One region of the Bacillus coreaensis genome, then DNA from elsewhere that is predicted to be linked to it. Evidence: riboswitches for the same ligand, from Rfam matches in the RefSeq annotation. Region 1 holds a riboswitch; the other holds the start of a gene.
What was found. Region 1 has a riboswitch for cyclic di-GMP ahead of ACQ5H4_RS19625 (GAF domain-containing protein). Riboswitches for the same ligand answer to the same signal wherever they lie in the genome.

Region 1 (8,201 bases):
ATCTAGTTAAAGAAGCTGGGAAGCCGTGGAAAGAAGCGGATGCTGATACAGCGGAAGCAATCGACTTCTTAGAGTTTTACGGAAGACAAATGAATCAGCTTTCTGCAGGTGTACCCGTTCAAAGCCGTGACGGAGAATTTAACCAATACAATTATATTCCACTTGGTGTAGGTGTCATAATTTCTCCTTTTAACTTTCCGTTAGCCATCATGGCTGGAACAACCGTAGCGGCAATTGTTGCAGGAAACTCTGTTTTACTAAAACCAGCCAATAACACGCCTGTGGTGGCAGCTAAGTTTGTGGAATTAATGGAAGAAGCAGGACTACCTGAAGGCGTTCTTAACTTCGTCCCTGGTAGTGGTGCAGAAATTGGTGACTACTTAGTTGATCATCCAAAAACTCGTTTCGTTTCCTTCACAGGTTCACGCGAAGTAGGTTGCCGTATTTATGAGCGTGCTGCTAAAGTACAACCAAGTCAAATTTGGTTAAAGCGTGTGATTGCTGAGATGGGTGGAAAAGACACAGTTGTTGTAGATAAAGATGCTGATCTAGATTTAGCTGCAACATCTATCGTGTACTCTGCGTTTGGTTTCTCAGGTCAAAAATGTTCAGCAGGTTCACGTGCCGTTATCCATGAGGATGTATACGACGTGGTATTAGAAAAAGCAGTAGCTCTTACAAAGACTTTATCACTTGGAAACCCAGAAGATGTGAACACGTACATGGGACCAGTGATCGATAAAGCAGCTTACGATAAAATCATGAGCTATATTGCTGTAGGAAAAGAAGAAGGGCGCATTGTTGCTGGTGGAAATGGTGATGATTCAAAAGGATACTTCATCGAACCAACCATTGTAGCGGATGTGAAGGAAAAGGACCGTCTAATGCAAGAAGAGATCTTTGGACCTGTCGTGGCATTCTGTAAAGCTCGTGACTTCGACCATATGATGACGATTGCCAATAACACAGACTATGGTTTAACAGGAGCTCTTATTTCTAATAACCGTGCCCATATCGAAAGAGCCCGAAAAGAGTTCCACGTAGGAAATCTTTACTTCAATCGTACGTGTACAGGAGCGATTGTTGGTTACCAGCCATTTGGTGGATTCAATATGTCAGGTACTGACTCAAAAGCAGGCGGACCAGACTATCTAGTATTACACATGCAAGCGAAAACAACTTCTGAAATGTTCTAATTGAATTCTGGCTCGGGCTGCACGTACCAATGTGCAGCCCCGATATAATGGGGGAGAAAGAGAATGATAGAGGCGATTTCAAAAAATTTCTTTTTAAAGGTGTCTCAAAACAAGTCGATGAACAAAGCTGCCCGAAAATGGGGTCTTCGCTTTGGTGCTAGCCAGGTCGTTGCTGGAGAAACGATTGAAACAGCCATTGCAGCGGTGAAAAAGTTAAATGAAAATGGAATCGTTGCCACACTAGATCATCTTGGTGAATTTGTATCGAACAAAACAGAAGCTAGTGAAGCAACTGATTATTGTGTTCGAACATTACATGCAATGGCTTCTGCGAAAGTAGATGGCAATCTCTCAGTAAAAATGACACAATTAGGCTTAGACATTGATAAGCAATTTTGTTTAGACAATATGAGAAAAATCGTCTCCACGGCCAAACAATACAACAACTTCGTTCGGATTGACATGGAGGATTCAACACGTACTCAAATTACACTAGAGATATTAAAGGAATTACGCAAAGAGTATGACAATGTGGGAACGGTTATTCAAGCGTATTTATATCGATCGGAGCAAGATGTGAAAGAATTAGCGGGTGTTCCACTTCGTCTTGTTAAAGGAGCGTACAAGGAGCCTGCAGAAGTTGCTTATCAAGACAAGATTGACGTGGACAAGAACTATTTGACGATCATTAAAGAGCATTTGAAAAGTGGAAGTTACACGGCAATTGCTAGCCATGATCACAATATCATTGCGAAGGTGAAGGAATTTGCCAAACAAGAAAACATTCCTACTACTCAATTTGAATTCCAATTTTTATACGGCTTTCGTAACGAACTTCAGCAAAGTCTCGTAAAAGAAGGATACAAAGTTCGTGTATATGTTCCGTTTGGGGATGACTGGTTCGGCTACTTTATGCGTCGTTTGGCAGAAAGACCGCAAAACATTGCCTTTGCTTTTAAAGGTTTCTTTTTAAAATAAAGTGTAATTAGAAGAGAAGCGTGAATGTTGGATTCAGGCTTCTTTTTCGCTGAAAGTTTCCTTTCTTGATATCTCCCTTTTTAGACGTGTAAAAGCGATAAAATCAATCATTTCTTCCTTTGATAATGATACTCCGTCAAGTGTTAGTGAGATTGATTCCTGACCATTTAATTTGGTAAGCTCTAACGATTGCTCACTTCGTCCAAGAATATGGTCCACACTAGTTTCAAATAAATCGGCGATATCAGACAACGCCTGTAAAGATGGCTCTCTATAACCATACTCATATCCTGCGTATGTACTTTTGGCGATTTCTAGACGATCTGCCGTTTCCTGCATCGACCACTTTCTACTTTTTCTCAAAGTTACTAATCGAGATAGCACGGTTCATTCTTCCTCCAGTGACTGTTTGTTTTGTTCATTATAGCATGTTAGTCATATCAAGAATACAAAAATGTGCGCGAATCGAAAACATATATTGCTTTATTTAATGAATTAATTATAATAAGCTTATAATAAATTGCAAATCGCGTACATATACGTAGAGGAGAAGAGAAACCATGAAAAAAATATTACTGCTCGCAACTGGTGGGACCATTGCATCGTTAGAGGGAAAGGACGGATTGGTTCCAGGACTAGCTCCAGTGGACCTCTTAAGCTATTCTTCCGATGTATCTTTAGCTGCTGATGTGACTTGTGAGATATTAATGAATAGAGACAGTACGAATATGCAGCCGGAGCACTGGATTGAAATGGCGTCTAAAATTGCAGATAACTACGATCAATATGATGGATTTGTTATTACGCATGGAACTGACACACTCGGGTATACATCCTCTGCATTATCCTATATGCTACAGGGCTTAAATAAACCTGTTGTAGTAACAGGATCTCAAGTTCCGATTAGTTTCAAAAGAACAGATGCGATAAAAAATCTAAACGACGCTATCTGCTTTGCTTGTGAAAACGTAGGTGGAGTTTATGTCGTTTTCGATGGACGAGTGATCATTGGAACAAGAGCAGTTAAAATGAGAACAAAAAGTTTCGATGCGTTCGAAAGTATTAATCATCCATACGTGGCACAAGTAAGAGAGAACAAGGTTACTTATTACTGGAGACCGGAGCAAACAATACAGTCATTAAAACTAGATGTAAGTCTTTGCCCGGATGTATTCGTTCTTACCTTACATCCTGGTACGAAGCCTGAAATTTTTGATTGTTTAAAAGGGTTGTATAAGGGAATTATAATCGAAAGCTATGGAAACGGTGGGGTTCCTTTCGAAGATCGAAGCTTGTTGCCAAAGATAAAAGAACTAACAGAAGCAGGTGTTGCGGTTCTCATCTCTACTCAGTGTTTAGAAGAAGGTGGAGACCTATATTTATATGAAGTCGGACGGAAAGTAAGTCAGTATAATGTGATCGTCTCTGGAGATATGAATAAAGAAGCAATTGTACCGAAACTAATGTGGGCCATAGGTCAAACGAACGATCTGTCTCAGGTGAAAGAAATGATGGAAACACCGATTTCTTATGATCTATCCGTTGAGTGGGGTCAAGAAGAGTGAGACAAGCCTATCATTTAATAAATCTACATGTAGGTATAGCACTAGTAGCGATAAATATTCACTTTTTCCTAGCACCTAATCAGTTCGCTGCCGGAGGATTAGGTGGTTTGACCATTGTGATGCATCATTTTTTTCCTAACGTTTCAATTGGTTTGTTAATGTTATGTTTTAATGTGGTTTTGTTTGGATTAGGATTCATGTTTCTCGGTTTTAGCTTTGGTCTAAAGACCATATACTCCAGTTTTATGTTATCGTTTATGGTTTGGTTGTTTGGGGAAGTTGCTCCAATGGATAATCCGCTAAGTGAAGACAAGTTGATTCAACTGATGGTAGGTGTATTAATTGCTGCACTTGGATTGGTCATCGTGATGAAAGAAGGAGCGTCAACCGGAGGAATGGACCTCATTGGCATGATATTAAATAAATACTTTTCGATTGATATTGGTAAAGCCGTGTTGTTTTCCGATATGATCATCGTGCTGTTGTCGATTGTTGCCTTTGGGGTGGAAAATGGGTTATATGCGCTATTTGGAATTGTGTTAAGAGGAGTCGTTATCGACTATTTAATTCAACAGTTTAGCTTAACGAAGGAAGTTGTCATTATTAGTTATAAATGCGATTTAATTAAGAATTTTATTATTGAAAATTTAGGGCGCAGCGCTACCGTACATGAAGCAAAAGGAGCCTTTAGCAACGAGCAAAAGGAAGTCATCACGATCGTGTTAAAACGAAGCGAGTTTCATTCACTGAAAAAATATATCAATGAAATCGACAAACGAGCTTTTATTAGTGTACATAATATGAGTGAGGTCGTCGGAAATGGATTTAAGAGTATTGTTTAGGTGGGAAAATCGCATGTTACATTCCTGAAATATATGTAATAAACAAAAAAGCAATCATTATTTTCTTAAGCAAACATGGTAATTCCACCCATCATATTGGTGGTTAAAGCCCGGTCTATCAATATATTGTGTCAACAAAAAATATTTGTCCAATAATTGGAACATGCACAGGTATATTACATCTGGTAACCTTCTTGTTATCGAAAGCAAGGAGGTATTTTTTATGAACATTCTAAAAAAACTACTTGTTCTCTCTACTCTATCGTTCACATTGGTTGGTTTCGAAACTACTTCGAGCGCAGCTGAACAAACTCTTTCAGTGAAAAGTGGAGAAACATCTTGGAAAGTAGTTAGTAAAACTGACAATTCTACTCTTGAATTAATGAAAGAGAATCATGATAAATTCCCAACATTATATGAAAAGGAAATTAATGTTACAGATCAGGAAAAGGAATTAATGGCCCGACTTGTAACTGCGGAAGCAAAAGGTGAGCCGTATAAAGGGAAAGTGGCTGTTGCAGAGGTTATTATTAACCGTGTAGAGCATGAGGAATTCCCTGATACTGTCAAAGAAGTTGTATATGAGCAGGTATCTGGTACGTATGCATTTTCTCCTGTACAAAATGGTGAGATTAACAAGCCGGCGGATGAGGAATCAATGGAAGCTGTAGAAGAAGCCTTGGTTGACAAAGAGAATGATTCAGAGGCTATATATTTTTATAATCCTGAAATTGCAACGGATACATGGATTTTAACAAGACAAGTGACTGAAACAATTGGTAACCATCGATTTGCGATATAGAAACCAGGGAATAAACACCCCTGGTTTTTTTACTGAACAAAATATTGCCTTAATGCTTGTTGCAATGTTCCTAATGTTTTTGTTTTCTTAAAGAATGCTGAAACATCTATATGAATCATTTTTTTCACAACTTCTGCACGTAAACCGGTGATAATCGAGTGGCAACCCATCATAGAAGTGCCGTCGATAATTTTCATAAGATGATCGATAACGTCAGGTTCCATATCGCCAATTCCGGATAAATCAATGATTAACGTTTGAATACGAAGTTTTCCAATCTCTGTTAGAACCTTTTCTTCTAATATCGCAGTTCGGAAGGAGTCTACCGACCCAATTAAAGGTAAAATACATACAGAAGAAGTGATTGGAATAATAGGTACTGATAGATTTTCAACTAGTTGTCTTTGTGCAACAATCAGGGAATCTTTGTATTTTGAATAACTTATAAAGAAAGTGTTCAGAAACTGGTCGACTCGGTTATTGATTTGTAGCTCTAGCTGAAAGAAGTCATCTAACTCGTATTTGTTGGAAAGAGTGTTAAACGATTGAATAAACATCCAAATTGTTCGTCGTATGGCTTGAACCCATTCCAGTTTGAAGGATAATTCAATTGAATGGGTAGCCCATACAATTCCTTCTTTCTTGGCAAAAGCTTTCAGTTCATCCTCATTGCCATCGATAATGTCGATTACTAGCTTTTGAGCATTCGAAACTAAATTGATATTACCGATTCTTAGTATTTCATCAATCCGACCTTTTACATTTACAGCCTCTAAAAGAAGTGAGTTCTTAAATTTTTCTTTATTTTCTTCAATAAAGTGTTTTAAGTCAAAAGAAGCTTGATATGTAAATTCCAAGAGATGTTCCCCCTTTACAATTCCCCAAAAACTTTTACCCTTAAAATATATTTGATAAACATGTTTTTTAAGCAAAAATTATAATCAGATAATTAATAGGGATAAAGAGTGATTTTTGATAAAAAACAGTGACTTTTATCATAGTTATCGACTATTTTCGACAAAACTTCTATAATGGGTTTGCTAAAATAAAAATAAAATTGAAAAAGGCAAACCCATTGAAAGGTGGGGACGCAAAGCTACAGATCTACGGTTCTAAAGGAACTATGATGGCTGAGTTACCAAGGGAATAATTGGAAGACCTATATCCCTTTGGGTGTAGGTCTTTTCTATATTTCACAAAGTATGGACCATACCCCTTTAACATTTCAAAAGAAATATAAAAGAAGAAGGTAATGTCATGAGCAACCAAAAATTCGATTTATTGGAGAAAGTGTTTCATACAAGTAGTGATTATTTAATTGTAAAAGATGTGAATGGACGATGGATTGAAGCAAATCAAAAGACCCTGCAACTATTTGAAATTGAGGAAGGGGCATATATAGGGAAAACGGATGAACAGCTGGCACAGAAATACAAAAAGTTTGAGAATTATGGACCTATTTGTGTTCATTCAGACAATCAAGCATGGTTAAGTAAAAAAGAATATCAATTAAAAGAATCGTTTCGAATGGATGGGAATGACTATACGTTCCATGTAAGAAAGATTCCTATGTACGATGAGAACGGACATGAGGATAGTTTAGTTGTAGTAGGTAGAAATATTACTGAGCAAGAAAAATACCAAGCCATTAGTGTTAAACAATATAAAGCCCTACAAATGATTGCGTCAGGTGAACCCTTAACTAATGTTGTTCAAAATATTGTGAATGCTGTGGAGGCACTATCTAGTAACAGTATTTGCTCCATTATGTTTTATGAAGAGAGTGAGAATTGGTTACGTAATGGTTATTCACATAGTTTTCCAGAAAGCTTTTTAAAGAAAATCGACCGATTTCCAGTTGGCTTGAACTTTGCATCTTGTGGACATGCAGCTTTTACGAAAGAGATAGCTATTGTCTCGGATATTGAAACTGACCCATCTTGGTCCAACTGGAAGACCATCCCGTTGAGCTATCAATTGCATTCCTGTTGGTCAATTCCGATCTTATCGTCGCAAGGAGAATTATTCGGTACATTTGCGATCTATCATCCTGACGTACGGAAACCAAAATCTTATGAAATCGAATTACTTAAAGTATTCAGTTACTTAACAGGTGTAGCGATTGAAAGGGATAATCAAGTAAAGGAAATCCAATACTTGGCTTCGCATGATACGTTAACTAATCTTCCGAATATCCATTTTTAAAGGATGTTATCGACCGATTAATTACTAGACAAGATGAGTTTGCGATTTTATTTATTGATTTAGACCGCTTTAAGCCTTTTAATGATACTTTCGGACATGCGGTAGGCGATAAGGTTTTAAGTGAAGTAGCAAGGCGGATTCAGTCAAATATTCCGAAGAAAGGGATCGTAACCCGCATGGGTGGTGATGAATTTGTCATCCTTTTGAAAAAGATGAAAAATGAGAAACAACCCAAAGCAGTGGCTGAACAAATATTACAAGCAATAAAAGACCCGATTGTTATTAATGACCGAGAGTTTTATGTATCAGCTAGTATTGGAATAAGTATGTATCCGTGCCATGGTCATACAGGGGACATATTAATTAGAAATGCAGATGTCGCGATGTATAGTGTAAAAGGGGAGGATGGACAATCCATCCAAATGTTCAATGATGTCCTCACGAAGCATGGTACTGAATTATTTATGTTACAAGGTGAGCTTCGTGAAGCAATCAAGCAAAATCAATTTTTCATACAATATCAACCCAAAATTCAGTTGGCAACAGGTAAATTTACTGGTCTAGAAGCACTTATCCGATGGAAACATCCGGAGAAAGGGATCATCAGTCCTGA
Region 2 (8,201 bases), on a different contig from region 1:
AAACTCGTTTCGGAGGAATGGGTTCATCTGTTACTGTATATCCTGGCTCTCCTGGTGTATGTTGATGTATGATTCCAATTACCTGTCCTCTCTCAACATTTGGAATTGTAATGGTTTCACGAAAATCCACCCTACCATCTTCTTTTTCCTTCGGCCCCTTCTGCATCTCTACATCGACTTTCAGTTCAACCCAACCATCAGTTCCTTCTTTAGGGGCAAGCCCCGAAGCAATCTCAAACGTTGAAGGAACCAATGCATCAATTGCTTTTTGAATTTGGCCTTTGTTAATCCCCTGTTTAACACCCATTTCTTCAAGTTTTTGCATAACCTCTGGAAAAGTTAGTGTATTATTTACCTCTTTTTTCTCAATAGCTGATACATCTAGATGATTATTTGGTTCAATATCTGGGATTGTCCGAATAATGCGATAACCTGGTTCTATAGATAACTGAGCTTTTAACTTTTGATTATCAAGTGTTACTTTCCATTTCGTTTCGGACTCAACATTTTCCCCTTCGATGTCGTATAGATCCAAATCAGAAATGACCGCCGTTTTCTCATTAACAAGTAAATTATTTCTATACAATTTAATTCCAGGTTGAATAGTAATTGTAGGAAAATGATTTGCTGATGCTTTGAAATTTATTCTTCCATTCGATATCCAAACCTTTCCTTGAAGTGGATCTAATTCAACCTGTTTCGTATGGTCTTCATATAATATGTTTTTCGAATTCTCTTCTTCTTCAAAACTTTCTTCTTCAATCATTTCATTTAAAAGATCTTCAATTTCAGGTGTGGAAGAAGTTAAAACCTTTGTTAACTTTACGACTGACTTTTTTGATCCTATGCCCAATATTCCTTTTGTGCCCTGCTCAATAATCTCAATATTTACTTTATCCCTCGTTGTATCTAGTATCTCAAGACCAACATGTATCGCTTCGTTTATGCTATTCCCTTTTGATAATATACTTTGCATGAAAGAATCCCTCCTAACCAATAACAGGGGAATTTAGGCTGGTAATATCAGCCTTTTGTTGGCTTATTTTTAATAAAACCATTGTGATATCATCTTTTTGAGGAACGCCCTCTGTAAATTGCTCTATTGATTTCATGACACATTTCTCAAGTTCTCCTACCCCTAGATCTTTGTTTTGTATCAATGTTTGAATTAGCCTTTCCAATTTATATCGTTCACCCGTATCATTTTGGGCTTCAATAATTCCATCTGTATAGAAAAAGATTGTATCTAATTCTTCAAGATATACATTATTTTCTTTATACACTTGATTTGGTAGTCCCCCAACCATAATTCCTTTTACATTTGGTAGTTCCTCAATATTATTGCTTTTCCCCTTAATATAAAGAGGGAGATTATGCCCCGCATTGGCGTACGTTAATATTCCTGTTTTAGGGTTCCAATCTGCACAAAAAAGAGTGACAAATGACTTTAATGTTCTTAGATCTTCATAGAGCGCTTGGTTCATAGCCGTTAATGTTTCACCAGGACCTTGAGTACTTTCAGCAGCACTCCGAAAAGCGCCTCTAGTTAATATCATTAACATGGCAGCCGGTATCCCTTTCCCCATTACATCACCGATAACAATCCGAATGTTTCCATTAACTAAAAGATAAAAATCATAATAATCACCACCGATTAGTCGAGCAGGAAGAGATGAACCTGATACTTCCCCACCTTCAAAGGTAGGAGTTTTTCCATTAAGAAGTTGAGACTGAATATTTCTTGCTAAATTTATTTCTCTTTGTAAAGACTTATCAAAGACATTTTGTTTGTCATCCGTTTTAGTAGGATAATTGTATGTGAGGCTATCAAAATACATTAAACAACCTCCCTTTGTATCGTATCTAAAATACGATACACTCCTACAGTTTCAAATATTTGGTGAGTTAGTTCATTCATTCCTAAAAGTTTAAGTTGAAAATTATTTTCCTGTGACAAATAAATAGAGTTTATTATTGAACCTATACCTGTAGAATCAATAAAATCTAAATCACTAAAGTCAAAAATTAAGGTATTGATACCCTGAGTTTCTTCTAGTAGTGGATCAATAACATTCGCAGTCGATATATCTAAAATCCCTTTAAATTTAAAAACAGTTGTTGTCCCCTGTTCTTCCTTTTCTATTACTAATCCCATTTTCTCTACCTCCTTATGAAGTATTTAATCTCTATAAGAGATAGACCCAAAGCATATTGTTTCTAACTTAATAGGTGCAAAAAAGCTCACCAAAAAGATTGGTGAGCTCTAATAGAATAGGGTAGACTGCCTCCTATCTTATTATTCCAACCCTTTCGGAAACCCGGCGATCATTGCTGAACCTAGCTTTAGACCCGTAGCTTTGCGTCCTTATTTTTCAATAAGTTTGCCATTATCGATGGTTTATTTATTAAGTATATCGTCGTCTTTTTGAATCATTTAAATGGTAAATCTAGGTTAATCATCTAGCAAAAGCAGGAATGTTCTTACCATTTGAAATAAAATTTACAAACTGCTTTTCTTCCAATGGTTTACTAAATAAGTAACCTTGAATAAAGTGACAATTCATTTTTTTTAACATTTCCCACTGTTCAATCGTTTCAACACCCTCCGCAACGACCTTTAAATTAAACCCTTTTGCCAGTAAATGAATGCATTCTACTATGATGGAATCTTCTTCGTTTTCTATTATATTTTTTATAAAAGACTTATCAATTTTTAAAAACTGAACCTTAAGCTTTTTCAGATGACTGATGGAAGTAAATCCTGTACCAAAATCGTCAATCGAAATAGATATTCCTAAATCTTTTAGCGAATCAATATTGGAGAAAACAGACGCATCCATCTCAAGCATGGAATTCTCTGTAATCTCTATTTCTAATAAACTAGGGCTTACTTGATATTTTTGTAAATATTTTAAAACTATTGGAATAAAATCCGCCCTCTTCAATGTTTTTGCAGATAGGTTAATGGAAATAGGGACTCTTTTAACTCCTGTTCCTTCCCATTTTATAAGCAAGCTGCAAACTTTTTGGAGAATCCATACACTCATTTCATCTATCAAACCGCTCTCTTCTGCCAAAGGGATAAATTCCATTGGAGAAATTACTCCCCATATAGGATGATTCCATCGGATAAGCGCTTCTGCTCCTTTAATTTCCCCTGTATATGTATCCACTCTCGGTTGATAGTTAAGGATGAATTCTTCTCTTACTAATGCTTTCTTTAAATCACTTTCCATTTCATAAAGCTAATATTCCTGGGAAATCCGGTCATTGTTATCAACTGTTTTTGGAATAGATTCAAACATGGTCACTGCACTTCCCCCAATTTATGATTTGGTCTGTTAGACATATGGCTGGAGAATGATCTATTTTATAGAATAAATTTATTAACACATCTAACTCTTGGCTGCAGGTAACAACTTTTTCATTTGTTAATTCTAGCTCAGAAGCTATTTCTAAAAGTAATTTCTTCTTTATGTCAATTTCTTCAAGCAACCTAACTTTTTTCCGTCCTATCATTGCCAATTATATGGACTTAATCATAATTCTCTAAAAGATATAGTAGGTTTTTCATATTTTAAGATATTAAAAAACCCTTGCGTTTTATCGCAAGGGCCTTACTTAATCTATTTATGCTTTGACTGCTAACTCAACTACACGGCGTGCAGATGCTTTTACTTCTTCTAAACCTGCAGCAATGATTTCTTGTGCTTTATCTGGCATCGCATTATGTCCTTCGATAATCACTTCATCAATGATTTGCATTCCAAACACTCCACCAAAAACATTACGCATATAGTTCACAGCCATTTCCATCGGTGCTGCTTCAGGCGCTGAATAAACCCCTCCGCGTGCATTTAGGAATATGGCCTTCTTTTCTGGCATTAAGCTTACTAGGTTACCAGAAGCATCATATTTAAATGCGAAGCCTGCTGCGTATACATAATCAATAAACGTTTGTAATTTTGCAGGGATCGTTAAATTCCATAACGGAAACGCAAACACAACAACATCTGCGCTTGAAAGTGCATCCATTGCTTTTTGTTTTGCAGCTAACAAACGTGATTCAACGTCAGTTAGTTCTCCACCATTTTGAACCTTACCAAATGCATCAAAAAGGTCTTGACCAAAATATGGTGTATCCTCTTCAAACACATCATAAGTAGTAACGTTTACGTCTTTCCCTTCTAACTCCGTCATAAACGTTTCGTACATCTTACTAGAAATCGCCTCAGAAGCAGGGCGGTTATTTGCTTTTACTACTAAAACATTCATTTACATTCTCTCCTTTATTGACTTCTTTGCCAGGCTAGTAACACTAACTAACCTAACTATAATTATTATAATCAGAGTCAAATGATTGTTAAGTACGCACTTAAAAGTGGTATAGTATCAAAATGTATACTATCACTTTAGCAATCACCTTCACATAGCCAGTTAATTTTTACCTAAAGGAGGAATTGAGATTGGAAATAAAGCCTGAATTATGTCGTGTCGACGATGCTTTAGGAATTTTAACGGGGAAATGGAAACCCATTATCTTATTACATCTTTTAACAAAAGGAACTCAACGATTTAGCGAGTTAAAGAGAAATATGCCTGGAATCACCCAGAAGATGCTAACTAATCAGTTACGTGATTTAGAAGAGGAAGACATTGTGCAACGTGTCGTTTATCCACAGGTTCCGCCAAAGGTGGAGTACTCCATAACGGATTATGGGAAAAGCTTAGAGCCCATATTAAGAGCCATGCATGATTGGGGTACGAAACACAATTTGCATAAGCAACAAAAAATGGTTAATGAATAATAATTTTTTTAGAGCTGTTACTATTGAACAGCTCTATTTATCTAGTTACTAGGCTTTTGATTGTCTATCTCGATACTTGCCGGGTGTCATTCCAACATGTTTTTTAAATAACACAGAGAAGTGGCGATAATTATAATAACCCACTTTTTCACTAACTTCGTTTACTTTCGCTCCATTCTTTAGCAATTTCTTTGCCTGTTCAATCCTCAATTTTGTGACGTACTTTATGTAGGACTCTCCCATTTGTTCCTTAAATAACACACTAAAATAGGTGCTACTCATGTTAGAATGCTCTGCCACTTCTTGAAGGCTAAGTTCTGTCTCGTAATTCAAATGAATAAAACGGAGGGCACGCTCAATGGCGATATGTTTAGGCTTAATCTGATTGTTCTTTACCCATTGCAAAATTTGATGCATCTGCTGTTGAAACCAATAGCATAGCTCTATCGTTGAGTGTAGATTGGCAACTTCCTGATGTGGCAAATATCCTTTATTCCAAAGACTTTCTTTAGCTACTTCCATACTTAGGTAAATAAGTCTTAGCATCTTCCCTTTTACTACTTCTGGGTCTAATTTCCGCTCTATCATGGAACAATTAAATTCCTCTATTTTTTGTAGAAACGCTTCACGATCAAGCATGCGGAGACTAAGTAGAAGTGACTGTTTTCTTTGAGTAAGTTCCTTTTCTGTCAATGCCTTACACTCAAGTTCAAAAATGGAAGCCTTAACCATTACATTCTTCAACTCCTTATCCATCAAATATTTACAGAGATTGAATATATACGGGTTAAATAGATTTCTAGATAGTCAAGTTTACGTTGGAGGACATCTACTAGATTGTTTATTGAAGAAGAACAGAAGGAGATAAAATTCACTTTTTCAGTACTTTCATTTTACTAAGTTTTATAATATTTTGAAAACGCTATCTTTTTGGTTGATGTCTGCTTTTTTTAGGTCATACTAAAAAAAGACCACAACCGTCTAATCGACTGGTTGTGACCCTTCTTGTGATTTATTTCTTTTTGGGTTTATCACCTTCAAAAGATAAACTATCAATTCGAAGATCTGGTGAATGGAATACGACATATACCGTGTTTTGACCCTTCGGCAATTTTCCTTTTAGATCAACAGTCACATCTGTGTATCCCAACTCGTTTACGGTCACCCCTGCATTCTCGATGGTGTATGTGTTCTTTTCTGTTTTCGGTACTTCAATTTCAGCAACAGGTTCGCTAGTAACAGAACCTGAATGCAAAGTAATTTTTCCTCCTGTCACATCGGAAGCAACACTAGCCGTTACTTGTTTTGAACCTGTTAGTACTACTTTTGGTAGAGCTACCCATGAACCATTTTGTTTCGATCGAACAGCATGATATTCTCCAACAACCTTTTCTGCTTTTAAACTTTCGGCTGTTCTTGCTTTGGAGACTTCATGATAAACAACTTCATTTGATGCAAAAGAGTGGTCGAACACATTAAATGGCTTATTTGTTGGTAAAGCCGCAAGTGATTCTCCATCAATGGCAATGGTACTTTCTGCTTTAACATCTTCAGAAGAAGATCCTATCATCAATACATAGTTTCCTTCCTCTACAAGGAAATCCCCGGCATTTACATCCCAAACAGCTAAATCTTTTGGATCGACCTTGAGTGTAACTTTCTTTGTCTCACCAGCTTGTAAGGATACCTTCTCAAAAGCCACGAGTTGCTTTTGAGGGGCATATTCCCCATAAGCAGATTTATTATTTTTTCCGTATAGCTGAACGACTTCAGAAGTATTTACCGTTCCTTCATTCTTCACTTGAACTGTTACTTCAAAAGGAGAACCATCAGAAGCCATCTTTGGTGCTTTAAAGTCACTATACGTAAAGTTACTATAAGATAGGCCGTAACCAAATGGGTATGTGACAGGAGCCTTTGTATACATGTAGGTTAATTCTTGTTCAATTGGATCGGCATTTGTCATATCCAACTTAAATCTTGGATCAATGTCAACCAATGCAATAGTTGTATTTCCTTCAGGAATAGAATACTTACTGATTTCTGGGAATGTAGACATATCTGCATACCATGTTGAAGAAAGTCGTCCCGTTGGAGCATAGTCCCCATATAATACTTGAGCTAATGCATGTGAATCGTACTGACCTCCATATGGTTGATAAACAATGGCTGAAACGTTCGGGTTATTTTGAATTGGCTCCATTCCGACCGGGAAGCTAGATTTTACAACCACAACTGTCTTTTTCCCTTCCGCAGCAAAAGCAGCCGATACTTTTTCAACCAATTCGTAATCTGCCTCTCCCATATTTAAGTCAGAGCGATCATTGCCTTCCCCCGCACTATGACGTGGAATAGCTCCTACAAATACAACAGCATAGTCATCCGTTTTCGCACGATTGACCGCTTCAACTCCTACTTCTTTTACGACTGTTTGTTCAAATTTCACATCATCATTTCGATTGGTTACATTTTCAGCATTTCCAATCGTTGATGCCGCAGTCTTCAATTTTCCATCAGAGCCAGTGGTAATCACTCGTCCGTTGGAATAATACCAATTCGTGAAATCACCTGAGAATCCAGTTCTGTATCCACTCGCCACAAGGGAAACCGTCTGATCTGCATTTTCCTCCAATCGGATGGTTGGTGGAATCGCACTTGTATTTCCTAACATTTGGGCAAGATCCCAGTCATTATTGGTTAAGTTTAATGCCGTTGGATTTGAATTTTCAACAGATGCATTAGCAGCTGTAGGTGACGTCACCCATTTTCCGTTTAATACTGAACGTAAGCTATACCCTTTTTGGCCCCAATCATACACTTCAAATAAATGAGCAGGGTTATTCACATCTAATGGTTCAGTTGTAGTTACAAGCTGAGAACCCTTTGTTACATCTGCTGCATTTTCGTCGGCTGTAACTGTCTGCCCATTCAGCTTTGATTTTAATGCAACCACTTCTATCGCCGGATCGTAGGAAACATTATTGGAACCATTCGCCTTGATAATGGCTAATAGTGGTGAGATTCCAGAGTTGTCTATATTCGGTGTCGTTCTTGCTGAGTATGTGGTTTTAAACCTTGAATCTGCATACACTCCAGAAACGGACGCCTTCTTGTTTTTCTCTAGTGGGAGTGCCCCATCATTCTTTAGAAGGACGATACTTTCTTGAGCAGCCCTTAATGCAACATCTTGATGTTCAGGATCACTATATGTAGCTAGTTCTTCCCTAACATCTTTCGCCTCTTGAGCAAACGGATAGTTCTTAGGAATTCCGTTCTCATCTACTTCATTAAAAATACCCCCTCGAACCATTTGATTCACATGCGGACGAGCTGCATCGATTAAATCCTCTTTTGTCACACCGTATTTCCCTGCTTCAACTGCATCAACTACAG

Region 2: it holds a riboswitch for cyclic di-GMP, as region 1 does, so the genes downstream of both, ACQ5H4_RS22165 (STAS domain-containing protein) here and ACQ5H4_RS19625 (GAF domain-containing protein) in region 1, are expected to answer to the same signal.

What each region holds. Positions count from the first base shown of each region.
Region 1 is NZ_JBOCCY010000017.1:71,496-79,696, reverse strand. Features, by position in the region: gene pruA (L-glutamate gamma-semialdehyde dehydrogenase) at 1-1,196, shown strand, start outside; gene ACQ5H4_RS19655 (proline dehydrogenase family protein) at 1,260-2,174, shown strand; gene ACQ5H4_RS19650 (helix-turn-helix domain-containing protein) at 2,208-2,558, opposite strand; gene ACQ5H4_RS19645 (asparaginase) at 2,735-3,739, shown strand; gene ACQ5H4_RS19640 (YitT family protein) at 3,736-4,581, shown strand; gene ACQ5H4_RS19635 (cell wall hydrolase) at 4,805-5,383, shown strand; gene ACQ5H4_RS19630 (STAS domain-containing protein) at 5,413-6,240, opposite strand; cyclic di-GMP riboswitch class I at 6,439-6,526, shown strand; gene ACQ5H4_RS19625 (GAF domain-containing protein) at 6,641-7,588, shown strand; gene ACQ5H4_RS19620 (putative bifunctional diguanylate cyclase/phosphodiesterase) at 7,597-8,201, shown strand, end outside.
Region 2 is NZ_JBOCCY010000024.1:44,060-52,260, reverse strand. Features, by position in the region: gene ACQ5H4_RS22175 (flagellar assembly protein A) at 1-976, opposite strand, end outside; gene ACQ5H4_RS22170 (PP2C family protein-serine/threonine phosphatase) at 990-1,838, opposite strand; gene ACQ5H4_RS22165 (STAS domain-containing protein) at 1,838-2,155, opposite strand; cyclic di-GMP riboswitch class I at 2,310-2,396, opposite strand; gene ACQ5H4_RS22160 (putative bifunctional diguanylate cyclase/phosphodiesterase) at 2,457-3,236, opposite strand; gene ACQ5H4_RS22155 (Spo0E family sporulation regulatory protein-aspartic acid phosphatase) at 3,298-3,519, opposite strand; gene ACQ5H4_RS22150 (FMN-dependent NADH-azoreductase) at 3,631-4,275, opposite strand; gene ACQ5H4_RS22145 (winged helix-turn-helix transcriptional regulator) at 4,467-4,808, shown strand; gene ACQ5H4_RS22140 (helix-turn-helix domain-containing protein) at 4,857-5,540, opposite strand; gene ACQ5H4_RS22135 (glycoside hydrolase family 3 C-terminal domain-containing protein) at 5,821-8,201, opposite strand, start outside.